Regions from separate parts of the Variovorax sp. 54 genome, predicted to be linked through region 2. Evidence: riboswitches for the same ligand, from Rfam matches in the RefSeq annotation. Region 2 holds a riboswitch; the other holds the start of a gene.
What was found. Region 2 has a riboswitch for cobalamin ahead of CLU95_RS03090 (TonB-dependent receptor). Riboswitches for the same ligand answer to the same signal wherever they lie in the genome.
Positions count from the first base shown of each region.

Region 1: linked by a shared signal. The riboswitch ahead of CLU95_RS28825 (TonB-dependent receptor domain-containing protein) and the one ahead of CLU95_RS03090 (TonB-dependent receptor) in region 2 are both predicted to bind cobalamin.

Region 1 covers NZ_PEFF01000001.1:6,289,521-6,297,652, forward strand. Annotated here, with positions in the region: gene CLU95_RS28810 (sulfite exporter TauE/SafE family protein) at 1-299, opposite strand, end outside; gene CLU95_RS28815 (cell division protein ZapA) at 589-936, opposite strand; gene CLU95_RS28820 (hypothetical protein) at 933-1,160, opposite strand; cobalamin riboswitch at 1,292-1,532, shown strand; gene CLU95_RS28825 (TonB-dependent receptor domain-containing protein) at 1,605-3,557, shown strand; gene CLU95_RS28830 (cobyrinate a,c-diamide synthase) at 3,542-4,939, shown strand; gene CLU95_RS28835 (bifunctional adenosylcobinamide kinase/adenosylcobinamide-phosphate guanylyltransferase) at 4,926-5,507, shown strand; gene CLU95_RS28840 (ABC transporter substrate-binding protein) at 5,519-6,385, shown strand; gene CLU95_RS28845 (FecCD family ABC transporter permease) at 6,391-7,401, shown strand; gene CLU95_RS28850 (ABC transporter ATP-binding protein) at 7,398-8,132, shown strand, end outside.
Region 2 covers NZ_PEFF01000001.1:662,590-670,721, reverse strand. Annotated here, with positions in the region: gene katG (catalase/peroxidase HPI) at 1-1,427, opposite strand, end outside; gene ybaL (YbaL family putative K(+) efflux transporter) at 1,610-3,313, shown strand; gene CLU95_RS03105 (EI24 domain-containing protein) at 3,416-4,285, shown strand; gene CLU95_RS03100 (hypothetical protein) at 4,255-4,662, opposite strand; gene CLU95_RS03095 (hypothetical protein) at 4,812-5,033, shown strand; cobalamin riboswitch at 5,115-5,394, shown strand; gene CLU95_RS03090 (TonB-dependent receptor) at 5,525-7,708, shown strand; gene CLU95_RS03085 (PepSY domain-containing protein) at 7,719-8,132, shown strand, end outside.

The DNA of each region.
Region 1 (8,132 bases), 5.6 Mb from region 2:
CTGCCGATGACGATGCCGGGTGCCAGGCGTTGCACGATGTCCCAGCGCACCGCGCCGCGCTTGTGGTGCGCGCGCACGCTGGACACCGACGTGAAGATGATCGTCGCCATCGAGGTCGCGATCGCCATCTTCACCGCGAGGTCGGCCGGCACGCCGCGCTGGCCCATGATGATCGTGATGAACGGCACCATCAGCATGCCGCCGCCGATGCCCAGGAGGCCCGCGAGGAAACCGGTGCCCAGGCCGAGCGCGGCGAGTTCGGCGATCAGGAGCGGGTCGAGCAGGGCGGTGAAGTTCACGGGGTGTTTGGAAAAAGAGCGGCTGAAAAAGCAACGGCCCCGTGCGGTGAAGCAGGGGGCCGTGGCGGGAAAAGGTGTCTGCAGATGGTGTGCCGGACCCGCATCCTGAACCAGGGTTCAGGTGGGCGAGGGCAGCAAGACTTCGGGTTCATCTGACGCGAGATGATCACGCCCGTCTAGCGATGTACCAAGCCCGGCTCCGGAGAGCATTGGAACAAGGAAATATTAAGCCCGACACGTCTGCAGACGAAGTGGATTTTACGCCCCGTCTGCGTCGTGCCGCGTGCCTTCAGAGCAAATGTCCATCGCCCGCCAGGGCTTGATCGAGTCTTTGAATGAGCTGGGCGGCCTGCGGGTCGGTGTCCCCGGAGGTTTCGCCGGTGCTGGCGGTGGCTGCGACGGCAACCGCAGGGGCCGGTGCGGCGGCAGCAGCGGCCTGCTGTGCCGCGAGATCGAAAGCCAGGTTCAGCGAGGCGAGCACGGCGATGCGGTCGCGGGCCTTCACCTTGCCTGCGTCGCGGATCTTGCACATGGCCGCGTCCACGCGGTCGACGGCCTCGCGCAGTTGCGCCTCGCCGCCGTCGGGACAGCCGAGCAAATAGCTCTGGCCCATGATCTGTACTTCAATCTGCTTCATGCGTGATGGGAATCTTCGGAAGGGGGTTCGGCCGGCAGCCGTTCCAGCAGGGCATCGAGGCGGGTGCGGGCCGCGGCGAGCCGCGACTTCAGGCCGTCGCGTTCACGCGTGAGCGCATCGACCTGTTCCTGCAGCAGCGCATTGGTGCGCTGCACCTCTTCGTGACGCACGAGCAGGCGTTCCACACGCTCGGCGATCTGGTCGATGGGGCTGGAGGCGGGCATGGTTGGCGATTGTAGTTTCCCGGGAATTCGGAAGGTCTGGCGCACCGCGCGGGCGCGCGCCGGACGTGGCCGAGATTCTGGGGCCTGCGCCGCCGGTGATCAAACCCGGTGTGGCGTGCGCGCCCCGTGGGCCTAAAATCCTGTCCGTTGGTGCTCGCGGCGTGGTTCGCACGGCGCAGTTCAACGGGAAGCAGGAGTGGACGCCCCCCGGGGCCGAAGCCGCCTGCGCTGCCCCCGCAACGGTCAAGCAGACGACGCCGCAAGGCGTCACCCCTTTCCATCCAGCCACTGGGCGCTCTGAAACAGGCGCCTGGGAAGGCGGCAAAGGGTCGATCTGCCAGCCCGGATACCGGCCAACAAGGCGGCTGCCGCATCGGCAGCCATGACGCCCATGGCGCCGGCGGGGAAGCCGGCCAGGGCATAGAAGTTCGTTCGGTTCACCCCATGATTTCCTGTGTTTCCCTCTCCAGCGGCCGCGCCAGCGCGCGCCGCAACCGTCCCGCGTGCCTGCCGCTGACACTTGCCCTGGCCTCGGCCTTCGGCGGCCTGGCCCTGGTGCCGCTGGCTGCGCAGGCGCAAGCCGCCGCAGCAGCATCTGCCACGCTCGACGAGACCGTCGTCACCGCCAACCGCACGCCGCAGGCGCTGTCGGACCTGGTGGGCGATGTCTCCATCGTCGACCGCAAGACCATCGAGCGCAGCGGCGCGACCGGCGTGGCCGACGTGCTGGCGCGCCTGCCCGGCATGGAGCTCTCGCGCAGCGGCGGCGTGGGCAACGCCACCAGCCTGTTCATCCGCGGCGCCGAATCGCGCTTCACCGCGGTCTACCTCGACGGCGTGCGCATCGACTCGCAATCGACCGGCGGCGCCGGCTGGGAAGGCATTCCGCTGTCGCAGATCGATCGCATCGAAGTGCTGCGCGGCCCGGCCGCCGCGGTGTACGGCTCGGACGCCGTGGGCGGCGTGATCCAGCTCTTCACCAAGCGCGGCGAAGAGGGCGTGTCGCCCTACGCCGGCATCGGCTTCGGCAGCCACGGCCTGCGCCGCATCGAAGGCGGCGTGAGCGGCAAGTCGGGCCTGCTTGATTACTCGTTTGGCGTGGCACATGAAGAAAGCAAGGGCTTCAACATCCAGCCCATCGCCAAGCGCACGCCCTCGAAAGACGGCTTCACCAACCCCGACCGCGACGGCTACCGCAGCACCTCGGGCAACCTGAAGCTGGGTTTCCAGATCACGCCCGACCAGCGCATCGACGCCACCTTGCTCACCAGCAACACCGAAGCGGCCTACGACCCGTCGGTGAGCTTTCGCACCAAGCTGCCGATCACCTTCCGCGACGATGTGTCGACCAACGAGCTGCGCACCGCCGGCCTGACCTGGTCGGCCAAGTGGAACGACATCTACAGCACCCGCCTGCAGGTGACCGATTCGCAGACCGTCTACAAGACCCAGCCTTCGTTCTATCGCACCGAAACCCGCCTGCGCGGCTACCTGTTCCAGAACGAATTCCGCTTTGGCGCGCACCTGGTGACCGCCACGCTCGAGCGCCGCGAAGACGCGCTCGAAAACGCGCCGACCACCTCGGCCAAGCTGTTCTCGCGCGACCGTTCGCAGAACGCCGCCGCACTGGGCTACGGCTACGTGAAGGGCCCGCATTCGCTGCAGCTGCACGTGCGCCACGACGACGACAGCGAGTTCGGCGGCAAGACCACCGGCAGCGCCGCCTACGGCTACGCCATCACGCCGAGCCTGCGCGCCACCGTGTCGGCCGGCACCGCGTTCCGCGCGCCCACGCTGTACCAGCGCTTCAGCGAGTACGGCCTGGCAAGCCTGCAGCCCGAATCGAGCCGCAACGTCGAGCTGGGCCTGCAGTACACGGCCGGCGCCACGCAGGCCGGCATCGTGCTGTACCGCAACCGCGTGCAGAACCTCATCGTGTTCGACGGCAGCGCCAAGGGTTGCCAGTCGTCGTTCGGCTGCTACGCCAGCACGGCCCGCGCGCGCTACCAGGGCGTGACGCTCACGGGCGGCCACCGCATCGGCGACGTCACCTTGCGCGCCTCGCTCGACTACCAGGACCCGCGCGACCTCGCCACCGACAACCTGCTGGCACGCCGCGCCCGGGCCCACGGCACGCTGGGTGCCGACTGGCGCGTCGCCGGCTGGACGCTGGGCGCCGAGATCCAGAGCTCGGGCAAGCGTTTCGACGACGCCGCCAACACCGTCAAGCTCGGCGGCTACACGCTGCTGAACCTGTCGGCCAGCACGCAGATCACGCGTGACCTGAACCTCGTGGCGCGCGTGGACAATGTGGGCGACAAGGACTACCAGTTCGCACGGCTCTACGCCAACGGGGGCCGCACCGCGTACGTCGGACTCAAGTGGACTCCGCAGTAAACAACCGCCGTTTCCCGCCTGGCGCCGCTGCCACCTGCGCCGCGGTGCTCGTGGCCGCCCCGGCTTCGGGGCAGGGCAAGACGACCGTCGCAGCCGCGCTCGCGCGGCTGCACGTGCGCCAGGGCCGCCGCGTGCGGGCCTTCAAGTGCGGGCCCGACTTCCTCGATCCGCACTGGCTCGCGCTGGCGACCGGCGCGCCGGTGCATTCGCTCGACCTGTGGATGACCGGCGAGGCCGACTGCCGCGCGCGCCTGCATGCCGCCGCGTGCGAGGCCGACCTGGTCATCGTCGAAGGCGTGATGGGCCTGTTCGACGGCACGCCCAGCGCGGCCGAACTGGCCGCGCGCCTGGGCCTGCCCGTGCTGGCCGTGATCGACGCGCAGGCCATGACCGGCACCTTCGGCGCACTGGCCTACGGCCTGCAGAACTTCCAGCCGGGCCTGCCCTGGGCCGGCGTGCTCGCGAATCGCGTGGCCAGCGAGCGCCATGCCGACATGCTGAAGGACGCGTTGCGCGAGCCCGCCGATTGGCTCGGCGCCTTGCCGCGCAGCGCCGACTTCGCATTGCCCGAACGCCACCTCGGGCTGGTCGGCGCGGCCGAACTCGGCGACGCGATGGAGCGGCTCGACGCTGCGGCCGACGTGCTCGCCACCACGCCGCTCGGACAGCGCACGCCAGAGCAGTTGCCGCAGTTGCGCTTCGAGCCGGAGGCCGCAGTGCCCATCGCGCCGCTGCTGGCCGGACGCACCATCGCCATCGCGCGCGACGCGGCGTTCTCGTTCATCTACCCGGCCAACCTCGACGTGCTCGAAGCCCTCGGTGCGCGGCTCGCGTTCTTCTCGCCGCTGGCGGATGAGCCGCTGCCGCCTTGCGACGCGGCCTGGTTCCCCGGCGGCTATCCCGAGCTGCACGCCGAAGTGCTGTCGGCCAGCGACCGGTTGCGGCTTTCGCTCGCGAACCATGTGACGTCCGGCAAGCCCATCTGGGCCGAGTGCGGCGGCATGATGGCGCTGTTCGACGAACTCGCCACGCGCGACGACGCCGAGCCGCACGACGTGCACCGCCTCTGGGGCGTGCTGCCGGGACGGGCGGTCATGCAGAAGCGGCTGGCCGGCCTCGGCCCGCAGCAGCTCGACCTCGGCGTGCATGCCTTGCGCGGCCACACCTTCCACTACTCGCGCTGCGAGACGCCGCTCGCGCCCGCCGCGCGCACCGTCGGCACGCGCGGCGGCGAGGCGCTGTACGTGCACGGCCCCGTGCGCGCGAGCTACTTCCATGCGTGGTTCGCGTCCAGCCCGGAGGCGACCGCGCGGCTCTTCGGCGCCATGCCCCTCGAACTCGACAGCCGCGCCGTACAGGCGTCTTCCGATGCCCCTCATTGAGCACGAATTCATCCTCGGCGGCCAGAAAAGCGGCAAGTCGCGCCGCGCCGAACAGCGCGCCGCCGACTGGCTCGCCGCCGCGCCCACATCGCGCCGCGCGGTGCTGATCGCCACCGCACAGGCCCACGACGACGAGATGCGCGATCGCATCGCGCGCCACCAGAGCGACCGCGCCGAGCGCGTGCCGGGCCTGCAGACCCTCGAGGAGCCGATCGAGCTGGCGCGTGCCATCGTCACGCAGAGCGCGCCCGACACGCTCGTGGTGGTCGACTGCCTCACGCTGTGGCTCACCAACCTGCTGATGCCGCTGCGCACCGAAGGTGCCGCCGTGGTCACGCGCACGCCCTCGGCGCACGCCACGCTGCTGCTGATCGCGCTGCGCGAGGCGCGCGGACCGGTGGTGCTGGTCGGCAACGAGATCGGCCTCGGCGTGATCCCGCTGGGCCGCGAGACCCGCGCCTTCGTCGATGTGCTCGGCCGGCTGAACCAGGACGTGGCGGCCGCGTGCCACCGCGCGACGCTGATGGTCGCCGGCCTGCCGCTGACGCTGAAGGCGCCCGTCGCATGAGGTTCGAACCCATGAAGACGTGGCTGCGTGCGTCGCTGTTTGGCCTTGCGTTGGTGGTGTGCGCACAGGCTGCGCAGGCCATCGATGTGGTCGACGAGCGCGGCGTCACCGTGCACCTGGCGCAACCGCCGCAGCGCATCGTCTCGCTGCTGCCATCGCTCACTGAAGGCGTCTGCGCGCTCGGTGCCTGCGACCGGTTGATCGGCGTCGACCGTTACTCCAACTCGCCCGCGCAGGTGCGTGCGCTGCCGCAGCTTGGCGGCGGGATCGATCCGAATGTCGAAGCCGTCGTCGCGCTCAAGCCCGACGTGGTGCTGCTCGCCAAGTCGTCGCGCGTGACGCAGCGACTCGAGGCGCTGGGCCTGAAGGTGATCGTGCTCGAACCCAAAAGCCATGCCGACGTGCGTCGCGTACTCAGCGCACTCGACCAGGTGCTCGGCACGCACGAGGCGCCGGCCGTCTGGCGCGCGATCGATGCGGCCGTGTCCGCCGCAGCGCAGTCGCTGCCCGCCAGTGCCAAGGGCCTGCGCGTGTACTTCGAAGTCAACACCGGCCCCTACGCGGCGGGCGATTCGTCCTTCATCGGCGAGACGCTCGCGCGGCTCGGCGTGAAGAACATCGTGCCGGCGTCGCTCGGCCCCTTTCCCAAGCTCAACCCCGAGTTTGTCGTGCGTGCGAACCCCGACCTCATCATGGTCAGCGTGCGCAGCGCGATGGGGCTGGAACAGCGCCCCGGTTGGGGCGGCATCCGCGCGGTGCGCGAAGGGCGCGTGTGCCGCTTCGACGCCGAACAGACCGACGTGGTCGTGCGCCCCGGTCCGCGCATGGACGAGGCCGCGCGCCTGATGGCGCAGTGCCTGTCGGACAAGGGCCGGTGAGCGGCATGCATTCCGCCCATCTGCGTCGCGTGCTGCTGCTCGGTGCCGGCTTGCTGCTGCTGGGCGCGGCGTTGCTGCTCTTCGGCCTCGGCATCGGCAGCACCGGTTTCCAGAGCCTGCTGTCCGCGCGGCACGATCCGGTGGCGCTGCAGATCGTCTGGGACATCCGCCTGCCGCGCACCCTCGGCGCATGGCTCGCGGGCGCGCTGCTCGGGCTCGCTGGCGCGGTGGCGCAGGGCTTGTTCCGCAATCCGCTGGCCGACCCGTACCTGCTGGGCAGTGCTTCGGGTGCGTCACTCGGCGTGGCGTTGGCGCTGATGCTGTTCGGCGGCTCCGTCACCAGCACGCAATGGGTGATGCGCATCGGGCTCACCGGCGCGGCTTTCGTCGGCGCCGTGGCCGCGGTGCTGCTCACGCTCACGCTGGCGCGTGGCGTGCAGCAGACCTTGCGGTTGCTGCTCGCCGGCGTGATCGTCGGCGTGGTGCTGGGCGCCGCCAAAGACCTCATCACCATCGCCTCGGCCGACATCCTGCAGGCGCTGCAGGGCTTCGTGCTCGGCAGCACCGGACTGGTCGGCTGGACCGCCTGCGCCGTGATGGCGGCGGTCGGTGCGGTCTGCCTGCTGCTGGCCTGGGCGCTCGCGCCGGTGCTCGACGGGCTCGCGCTCGGCGAGGCCACGGCGCGCAGCCTCGGGTTGCCACTCGGCGGCATGCGCGCCGCGCTGGTGGCGGTGCTGGCGCTGGCGACCGGCGCCGCCGTCGCGCAGACCGGCCTGATCGCTTTCGTCGGCCTGGCCGCACCGCACCTGGTGCGCTCGGTGGTCAAGACCACGCATGCGCGCCTGATCGTGCTGTCGGCGTTGATGGGCGGGTTGCTGCTGATGGCGGCTGACCTGCTGGCGCGCTGGCTGATTGCGCCGCAGGAACTGCCGGTGGGCGTGCTCACGGCCGTGCTCGGCGGCAGCTACCTGCTGTGGCTGATGCACCGGCGCGGCGCGAAGGGAGGCGGACTGTGAGCCGCACCCCATCCGCCGCGCTCGAAGCGCACGGCCTCAGCGCCACGCTCGGGTCGGTCGAGGTGCTGCACAGCATCGACCTGTCGCTCGCCGCCGGCCGCTGGACCAGCATCGTCGGACCGAACGGGGCCGGCAAGTCGACGTTGTTGAAGGCGTTGGCTGGCTTGCTCGCACACCGCGGCGAGGTGCGGCTCTTCGGCGACGCACAGGCTGCCGTGCCGGCCCGCGTGCGCGCACGACGCCTGTCGTGGCTCGGCCAGAGCGGCACGGGCGAGGGCAGTGCCGACGACCTGATGGTCTACGACGTCGCCATGCTCGGTCGCCTGCCGCATCAGCGATGGCTCGCGGCACCTAGCGAAGCCGACCGCGACGCCGTCGAACGCGCACTGCGCAGCACCCAGGCCTGGGATTGGCGCGACCGTCCGTTGGGGCAGCTCTCGGGTGGCGAACGTCAGCGTGTGCTGCTGGCGCGGGCGCTGGCCGTCGAGGCCGAGTTGTTGCTGATGGACGAGCCGCTGGCCAACCTCGATCCGCCGCATCAGGCGGACTGGATGAAGACGGCGCGCGAACTGGTGGCGCAAGGCCGCACCGTGGTCAGCGTGTTGCATGAATTGCCGATGGCGTTGGCTGCAGACGAATTGGTAGTGATGAATCGGGGGAGGGTGGTGCATCACGGTGCGTGTTCCGATCCAGTGACTCACGAGGCGCTCGAGCAAGTCTTCGACCATCGG
Region 2 (8,132 bases):
GCCAGCACCTTCTTCGTCAGCGCGGCGACGTCTGCCGCATCGACCAGCGGATGGTCGACGGCCGGGATCGGGTCTTGCCAGATGAGTTCTTCGGCCGGCACCTCGGGCCCGAGGTAGCGGGCGCGCGGGCCCATGTCGCGGTGCGTGAGCTTGAACCAGGCGCGCGCGAAGGCGTCGGCGAGCTGGTCGGGGTTGGCCAGGAAGCGGCGCGAAATTTTTTCGTAGGCCGGGTCCAGGCGCAGCGACAGGTCGGTGGTGAGCATGGTCGGCGCGTGGCGCTTGGAACCGTCGTGCGCGTCGGGGATGGTGCCGGCACCGGCGCCGCCCTTGGCCACCCATTGGTGCGCGCCGGCGGGGCTCTTGGTCAGCTCCCATTCGTAGCCGAACAGGTTCTCGAAGAAGTTGTTGCTCCACTTCGTGGGCGTGGTGGTCCACGTCACTTCGAGGCCGCTGGTGATGGTGTCGCCGCCCTTGCCGGTGCCGAAGCTGTTCTTCCAGCCGAAGCCCTGGTCTTCGAGGCCGGCGGCTTCGGGTTCCTTGCCGACGTTCGAGGCCGGCCCCGCGCCGTGGGTCTTGCCGAAGGTGTGGCCGCCGGCGATGAGCGCCACGGTTTCCTCGTCGTCCATGGCCATGCGGGCGAAGGTGTCGCGGATGTCGTGGGCCGCGGCGATCGGGTCGGGGTTGCCGTCCGGGCCTTCGGGGTTCACGTAGATCAGGCCCATCTGCACGGCGCCCAGCGGGTTCTCGAGGTTGCGGGTGTGCGGCACCTTGCTGTCGTCGTCCTTCACGAGCACGCCGCGGTCTTTCTCGACACCGGGCGAGCCTTGTGCGTAGCGCACGTCGCCGCCGAGCCAGGTCTTCTCGCGGCCCCAGTACACGTCCTGGTCGGGTTCCCACACATCGGGGCGGCCACCGCCGAAGCCGAAGGTCTTGAAGCCCATGGTTTCGAGCGCGACGTTGCCGGTGAGGATCAACAGGTCGGCCCAGGAGATCTTCTGGCCGTACTTCTGCTTGATCGGCCAGAGCAGGCGGCGTGCCTTGTCCAGGCTCACGTTGTCGGGCCAGCTGTTGAGCGGCGCAAAGCGCTGCTGGCCGCGGCCGGCGCCGCCACGGCCGTCACCGATGCGGTAGGTGCCGGCGCTGTGCCAGGCCATGCGGATGAAGAGCGGGCCGTAGTGGCCGAAGTCGGCCGGCCACCAGTCCTGCGAGTCGGTCATCAGCGCGGCGAGGTCTTTCTTCACCGCGGCGAGGTCCAGGCTCTGGAAGGCCTTGGCGTAGTCGAAACCGGCGCCCAGGGGATCGGATTTGGCCGAGTGCTGATGCAGCAGGTCCAGGCGCAGCTGCTCGGGCCACCAGTCGCGGTTCGTGGTGCCGGCGCCGGTGGTCTGGCTGAACGGGCACTTCGCTGCTGTCTTCTCGTTGCTCATGGGGAGGCTCCTGTTGTGGGGGGACGGGGGGACCGCACAAATTCTCAATGAGAAAGGTGTCTATGCGAATAGAAGTGCTTTATGCCTACGATAGTTCGCGTGGTCGCCGTAGGGGTGTAGACGCGAGCCTGTAGAAGCCTGCGGGCTTCAAAGGTTGGGGGGCGTTCCTGCAAAATGGACCGATGCCCCACAGCGTCTCACTCATCAATACGATTGCCGCCGGCCTGGGGTTGGCGCTGGTGTTCGGCTTTCTCGCGGCGCGGTTGCGATTGCCAGCCTTGGTGGGGTACCTCTTGGCGGGCGTGATCATCGGCCCGTTCACACCGGGGTTCGTGGCCGATGCGGGCATTGCCGCGCAGCTGGCCGAGATCGGCGTGATGCTGCTGATGTTCGGCGTGGGCCTGCATTTTTCGCTGACCGACCTGCTCGCGGTGCGCAAGATCGCGCTGCCCGGCGCCATTGCGCAGATCGTGGTCGCCACGCTGCTCGGCGGCGGCCTGGCCGTGTGGTGGGGCTGGAGCTGGGGCGCGGCGCTGGTGTTCGGGCTGGCGCTGTCGGTGGCGAGCACGGTGGTGCTGCTGCGCGCACTCGAAAGCCTGGGCATCCTCGATTCCTTTACCGGCCGCATCGCCATCGGCTGGCTGGTGGTCGAAGACCTCGCGATGGTGCTGGTGCTCGTGCTGCTGCCGCCGCTGGCGGGCGCGCTGGGCGGCACCAACGCCGACACCAACGGCGCGCCGGTCTGGCAGACGCTGGGCCTCACGTTGCTGCAGGTTGGCGGCTTCGTGGCGCTGATGCTCGTGGTCGGGCGGCGCGTGTTCCCGTGGATTCTCTGGCAGGTCGCGGGCACCGGTTCGCGCGAGCTGTTCACGCTGTGCGTGGTGGCGGCGGCCGTGAGCATCGCCTTCGCCTCGGCGGCGCTGTTCGGTGTGTCGTTCGCACTGGGCGCCTTCTTTGCCGGCATGGTGATGCGCGAGTCGCAGTTCAGCCACCGCGCGGCGCAGGAGTCGCTGCCGCTGCGCGACGCGTTTGCCGTGCTGTTCTTCGTGTCGGTCGGCATGCTGTTCGACCCGTCGGTGCTGGTGGAGCGTCCGCTGCAGGTGCTGGCCGTGGTGCTCGTGATCGTGCTGGGCAAGTCGCTCGCGGCCTGTGCGCTGGTGCTGGTGTTCCGCTACCCGCTGGCCACGGCGCTCACGGTGAGCGCGAGCCTGGCGCAGATCGGCGAGTTCTCGTTCATCCTGGCCGGGCTGGGCGTGTCGCTCGGCCTGCTGCCGGTGGAAGGGCAGAGCCTGGTGCTGGCGGGTGCGCTGATCTCCATTGCCACCAATCCGCTGTGGTTCAGCCTGATCGCGCCGCTACAGAAATGGCTGCACGCGCATTCGAAATTCGCGCGCGAACTCGACATGCGCAGCGACCCGCTGGCCGAGCTGCCGATGACCACCGAGGCCAAGTACCTGTCGCGCCAGGTGGTGCTGGTCGGCTACGGCCGGGTGGGCCGGCGCATCGCCGCCGAGCTCGAGACGAACGACATCCCCTACGTGGTGGCCGAGCAGAACCGCGAGCTGGTCGAGAAGCTGCGCGAGGCCGGCATTCCGGCCGTGTGGGGCGACGCGGCCGATCCGGCGGTGCTGATCCAGGCGCATGTGGCACGCGCCCGCGTGCTCGTGGTGGCCACGCCCGACGCCATGAACGTGCGCCAGATGATCGAAACCGCCCGCACGCTGAACCCGACCATCCAGACCGTGGTGCGCAGCCACAACGAGCAGGAAGCCCGTTTGCTGGCCGACGAAACCGATGCGAAGGTGTTCCTGGGCGAACAGGAACTCGCCCAGGCCATGGCCCGCGATGTGGTGCAGCGCGCCGCCGCGATGGCGGTGCCGGCTTGAGAGCTGGCTGAATACGCTTGTCGCGGGTCGCGCCGGTCGGGCGTCATCTCCTGGCCACGGCATGCCCCCGCACATTTCACCGATCTCTTTTTTCCTCATCCCATGTCACTGAAAGCCCGATGGCATTCGTTGCTCGGCGCTGTGCGCGAGTCTTTGGTCTGCCTGGCGCTGGCCTTTCGCTCCAGCCTGCGTCCCGGCATCGCACTGCGTTCCGCGGGCTTGTGCCTGCTGGTCTTCGCGGTGTGGAGCTGGGTGTTCTACCGTCACTTCCAGCCGATCGGAACGGCGGCCGGCGTGGTGTCGGTCTTCGTCGTGATGGGCGGTGCGGTGCTCGGCCTGCTGCCCGGCACGGGAGGCACCGGAGGGAGCGTCGCGGGCATGGCGGGCATTGCGCCTGCGCTGGCGATGCTGCTGCTCTACGCGGCGGTGCTCACGGTCGCGGTGCTGGTGGTGATGTACGTCGGCGTCATCGTCGCCACCATCCGGCTGGCGTTGCGCTGGGCGCTGCTGGGCCCGGTGCGCGAGCGCGTGCAGGCGCGCTACCCGGCGCTGCTGGCGCAGCCACGGCCCGAGCCCTCGGGCTGGCTGGCCGGCGTGCGCGGTTGGTTGGGGCCGTGGCTGGGCGCAAGCCTGGGCATGCTGCTGTGCCTGCTGGTGCCGGTGGTCAACGGCGTGCTGCTGTTCCTGCTGCTCGCCTACCTTAACGTGCGCTTTCTGCTGGGGCCCGCGCTTGCCGGCATCGCGAACGGCGAGGAGCGCATGCGGATCGTGCGCCGCCAGCGCGGGGCGATGGTGGTGTTCGGCGTGCTGATCCTGCTGCTGGCGCTCGTGCCCGTGGTGAATCTGCTGCTGCCTGCGTTGCTGGGCGCAGGCGCCTGCCACCTCGGCTACCGAGGTATGGAGGCGGAGCGCCAGGCTGACGCCGGCGCTTCAGCCGGCGTTCAAAGGTCCTCGATCACCAGCGTCCGGTAGCGCTCGGCGATCGAGTAGGGCACGGTACGCACCAGTTCCATCACGCGCTCGGTGGTGGCGCCGTCCTTGGTGCGGATCAACAGGCCCGTGTGGCCTTCGTGGGCCAGATGGATGAAGGCGCGCACCGTGGCGCCGTCGGTGCCGGCGGAGGGCAGGGGACTGTGCGAGGCATGCACGGTCGGCGCGATTTCCGCCAGGACGGTTTCGGCCGGTATCAGGTAGACCTCGTCGCCGCTCACGATGCCTTTCTCGATCAGCCCGTGGCCGATGCGGCTGGCGTCTTCGATGCTCGGGAACATCACCAGGGAGAAGCCGGTCGGGTAGAACGCGCCGCCGAAACTGGCGCGCATGTTGGGTTCAAGCGTGAAATGTTTCATGCTGACTCCTTGTTCTGATGCAGCTCCCCACCCCTAACATTAGGCCGAGCGGCGTACAAGCACTGTAGGAGAAGCCCTAGTACTGACAACCGCGCCAGCCCCCAGCCCGTTCAAAGGCGGGTTCATTCCCTGTTTCATTTCCGACCGACATGCCTTCGCCGAGAGACATCGCACTCACCGTCCACGAACTGGAAGAAGGGGAGTTCTACTGGGTGCTGATGGAAGCCGTGGACGGCTCGACCGGCGACTCCACCCACGTGTACGTACCGCTCGAAGCCGCCCACGAGCCCTACGCCACCTATTCGAACGCGCTGGTGGCCGGCGTGGCGGTGTTGCGGCGGCTGTTCGGGCCCGACGGCAAGCCCGTCTGACGGGGCCCATGAGGGCGCCGCCGCAGGGCGCTCCCTATAATCCCGGCGGTTGGAAACATTGGTTCACACCGGTGTCGTCCACCACCCCACGGTTCGAAGGTGCCCTGCACGACCAGTCACAGGACTGGCGGCGGGGTTAAACGGGAAGCAGGTGCGAGGCGTCGTCTTTTTGATCGACGCTTCCATTCCTGCGCTGCCCCCGCAACGGTCAGCGGATATCGACACCCTCAGGCTCATGCGCTTTCTTGCATGGGCAGCCACTGCGCTTCGGCGTGGGAAGGCGAGGGTTTCGGCGTCGAGGTGCATGCACCTTTCGACGCACTCCGCGAGCCCGGATACCGGCCTTCGCAACCGCCTTCGGACGCTGCGGGAGTGCGTGTCCGGGCCTGCCCTTTCCCCTCGCGCGAAACGGCACCGCCCTCAGTCTCTTCTCCCTCTTCGTCCTCGATCGGTCAGGAGCCTGCGGGGACGCGGGCCGGAGGAGAAATCGGATGAATCAGGCATCGCTGCCCTTGCGCGATCGCCCGGGCCTGCCCCTGCAACGGGCACGCCTTTCGGGTCTTTCAGGCATTTCATTGGGGCTCGGCCTCGCATGCGGGCCAGCTCTGGCCCAGTCGGGCGACACGGCGGGCCGCCCCAGCCTCGCGCCCGTGCAGGTCGAAGCCAGCCGCCACACGCCGCTGGCCCTGGACGAGCCCACGCAGACCGGCAGCCGCCTGGGCCTCACGCCACTCGAAACGCCGGCCAGCATCGAGGTGCTCACCGGCGACACCATCCGCGCGCGCGGCGACGTGTCGGTGGTCGAGGCTGCGAGCCGCGCCACCGGCATCACGGGCTCGCCCGCGCCGGGCAACGGCGGCTCGTCGCTGTCGGCGCGCGGCTTCAACGGCCACGGCTCGGTGATGCAGCTGTATGACGGCACGCGTCTGTACGTGGGCGCGGGCACCGTCACCTTCCCGTTCGACACCTGGTCGACCGACCGCATCGAGGTGCTGCGCGGCGCCGCCTCGGTGATGTTCGGCGAGGGCGCCATCGGCGGCGCGATCAACGTGGTGCCCAAGAAGCCCACGCGCGGCCCGATTCGCAACGAAGCGCTCGTGACCGTGGGCTCCGACGCCACGCGCCAGGTCGCCTTCGGCAGCGGCGGGGCGATCAACGACATGCTCTCGTACCGCTTCGACATCAGCCACCGCAGGACCGACGGCTTCATGGTGCGCGGCGAGGCCGAGAGCCTGGCCGTGGGCGGCGCGGTGCGGCTCGATGTGTCGCCGCAGCTGCAGTTCACGCTCTCGCACGACGAGGGCCGCCAGACGCCGCAGCGCTATTTCGGCGTGCCGCTCATCAACGGCCGCGTGAGCAGCCTGAACCGCGAGCAGAACTACAACCTCGACGACGCCGAGGTCAAGTACCGCGACCGCTGGACCCGCCTCGATGCGCAGTGGACGCCCAACGACGCCGTCACCGTGCGCAACCAGCTCTACCGCCTGGACAGCAAGCGCCACTGGCGCGACAGCGAAACCTACACCTACAGCGCCGCCACGAACCGCGTGACGCGCGGCGACTACCTGGAGATCGGCCACGACCAGGAGCAGATCGGCAACCGCACCGACGCCACCTTCAAGCACGCGCTGTTCGGCCTGAAGAACCAGATGCTGGTGGGCTTCGACGTGAACCGCATCGACTTCCTGAATTCGAGCGACACGCCCTACGGCGGGCGCTCGGTGGTCGACGCTTTTGTCTTCAATCCCGGCTACTACGTGTCGCCCACGGCCTACCTGCCGCGCTACAAGACGAAGACGAGCACCTACGCCTTCTTCGCCGAAGACAAGCTGGCCTTCAACGCGCAGTGGTCGGTGGTCGGCAGCCTGCGCTGGGACCACGCGAAGATCGTGCGCACCGATCCGCAGAACCGCGCCCCGCGCCTGGACAAGACCTTCGAGTACGCCACCGGCCGCCTCGGTGTGGTCTACGCGCCAGACGCCGCGCAGTCGTTCTATGCGCAGGTGGCGCGCGCGGCCGATCCGCTCACCGGGCTCATCAGCACGTCGGCCACGCAGGTGCCGTTTGAACTCAGCACCGGCAATCAGGTCGAGGTGGGCTACAAGCGCCAGCTGGCCGAAGGCCGCGGCGCGTGGAGCGTGGCCGCCTACCGCATCGAGAAGGACAAGCTGCTGTCGCGCGACGCGAACGACCCGACCCTCACCCAGCAGGTCGGCAAGCAGTCGTCCGAAGGCATCGAGGCCACGCTCGACCTGGCGCTGACCTCCACGCTGCGGCTCGAAGCCAACGCCGCGCGGCTGCGTGCGCGCTATGACGACTTCAACGAAGCGGTCGGCAAGTCGCTGGTCTCGCGCGCGGGCAACACGCCGGCTGGCGTGCCCGAGGTGGCGGCCAACCTGTGGCTGCACTGGCGCTTCCTGCCGCAGTGGGAGGCCGAGTTCGGCGTGCGCCATGTCGGCGCGCGGCAGGTCGATGCGGCCAACACGCGGCAGATCGGTTCGTACACCGTGGCCGATGCGGGCGTGAGCTGGCAGGCGAACCCGTCGCTCAAGCTCGCGCTGCGCGCCTTCAACCTGGCCGACCGCAAGTACCCGGTCTCGTTTTCGAACGGCGGCAACCAGTGGTTGCTGGGCCGGCCGCGCTCGTTCGAGCTGTCGGCGCTGGTGAACTTCTGAGCAAGGCCTCATGAGCACCGCATGGCAACGCGCATGGCCCCCGCTGCGGCGGGCGCTGTACTGGACGCACCGATGGCTGGGCATCGGCGGCTGCCTGCTGTTCGTCATGTGGTTCGTCTCGGGCGTGGTCATGATGTACGTGGGGTACCCGAACCTCACCGACGAAGAGCGGCTCGCGGGGCTCGGCCCGGTGCGCTTCGCGCAGGCGGTGGTCACGCCGTCCGCCGCGCTCGATGCCTTGCCGCCCGCGGTGCGCGCGCAGCAGCCCCGCCGCATGGCGCTCGAGATGCAGGCCGGTGCCGACGCGCAGCCCGTGTGGCGCATCGTCGATGCGCGCGGCGGGCGGCATGCCGTGTCCGCGCGCGATGGCCGTGTGCTCGGCCCGGTCGATGCGGCGCAGGCCGAGGCCATCGCCCGCGACTTC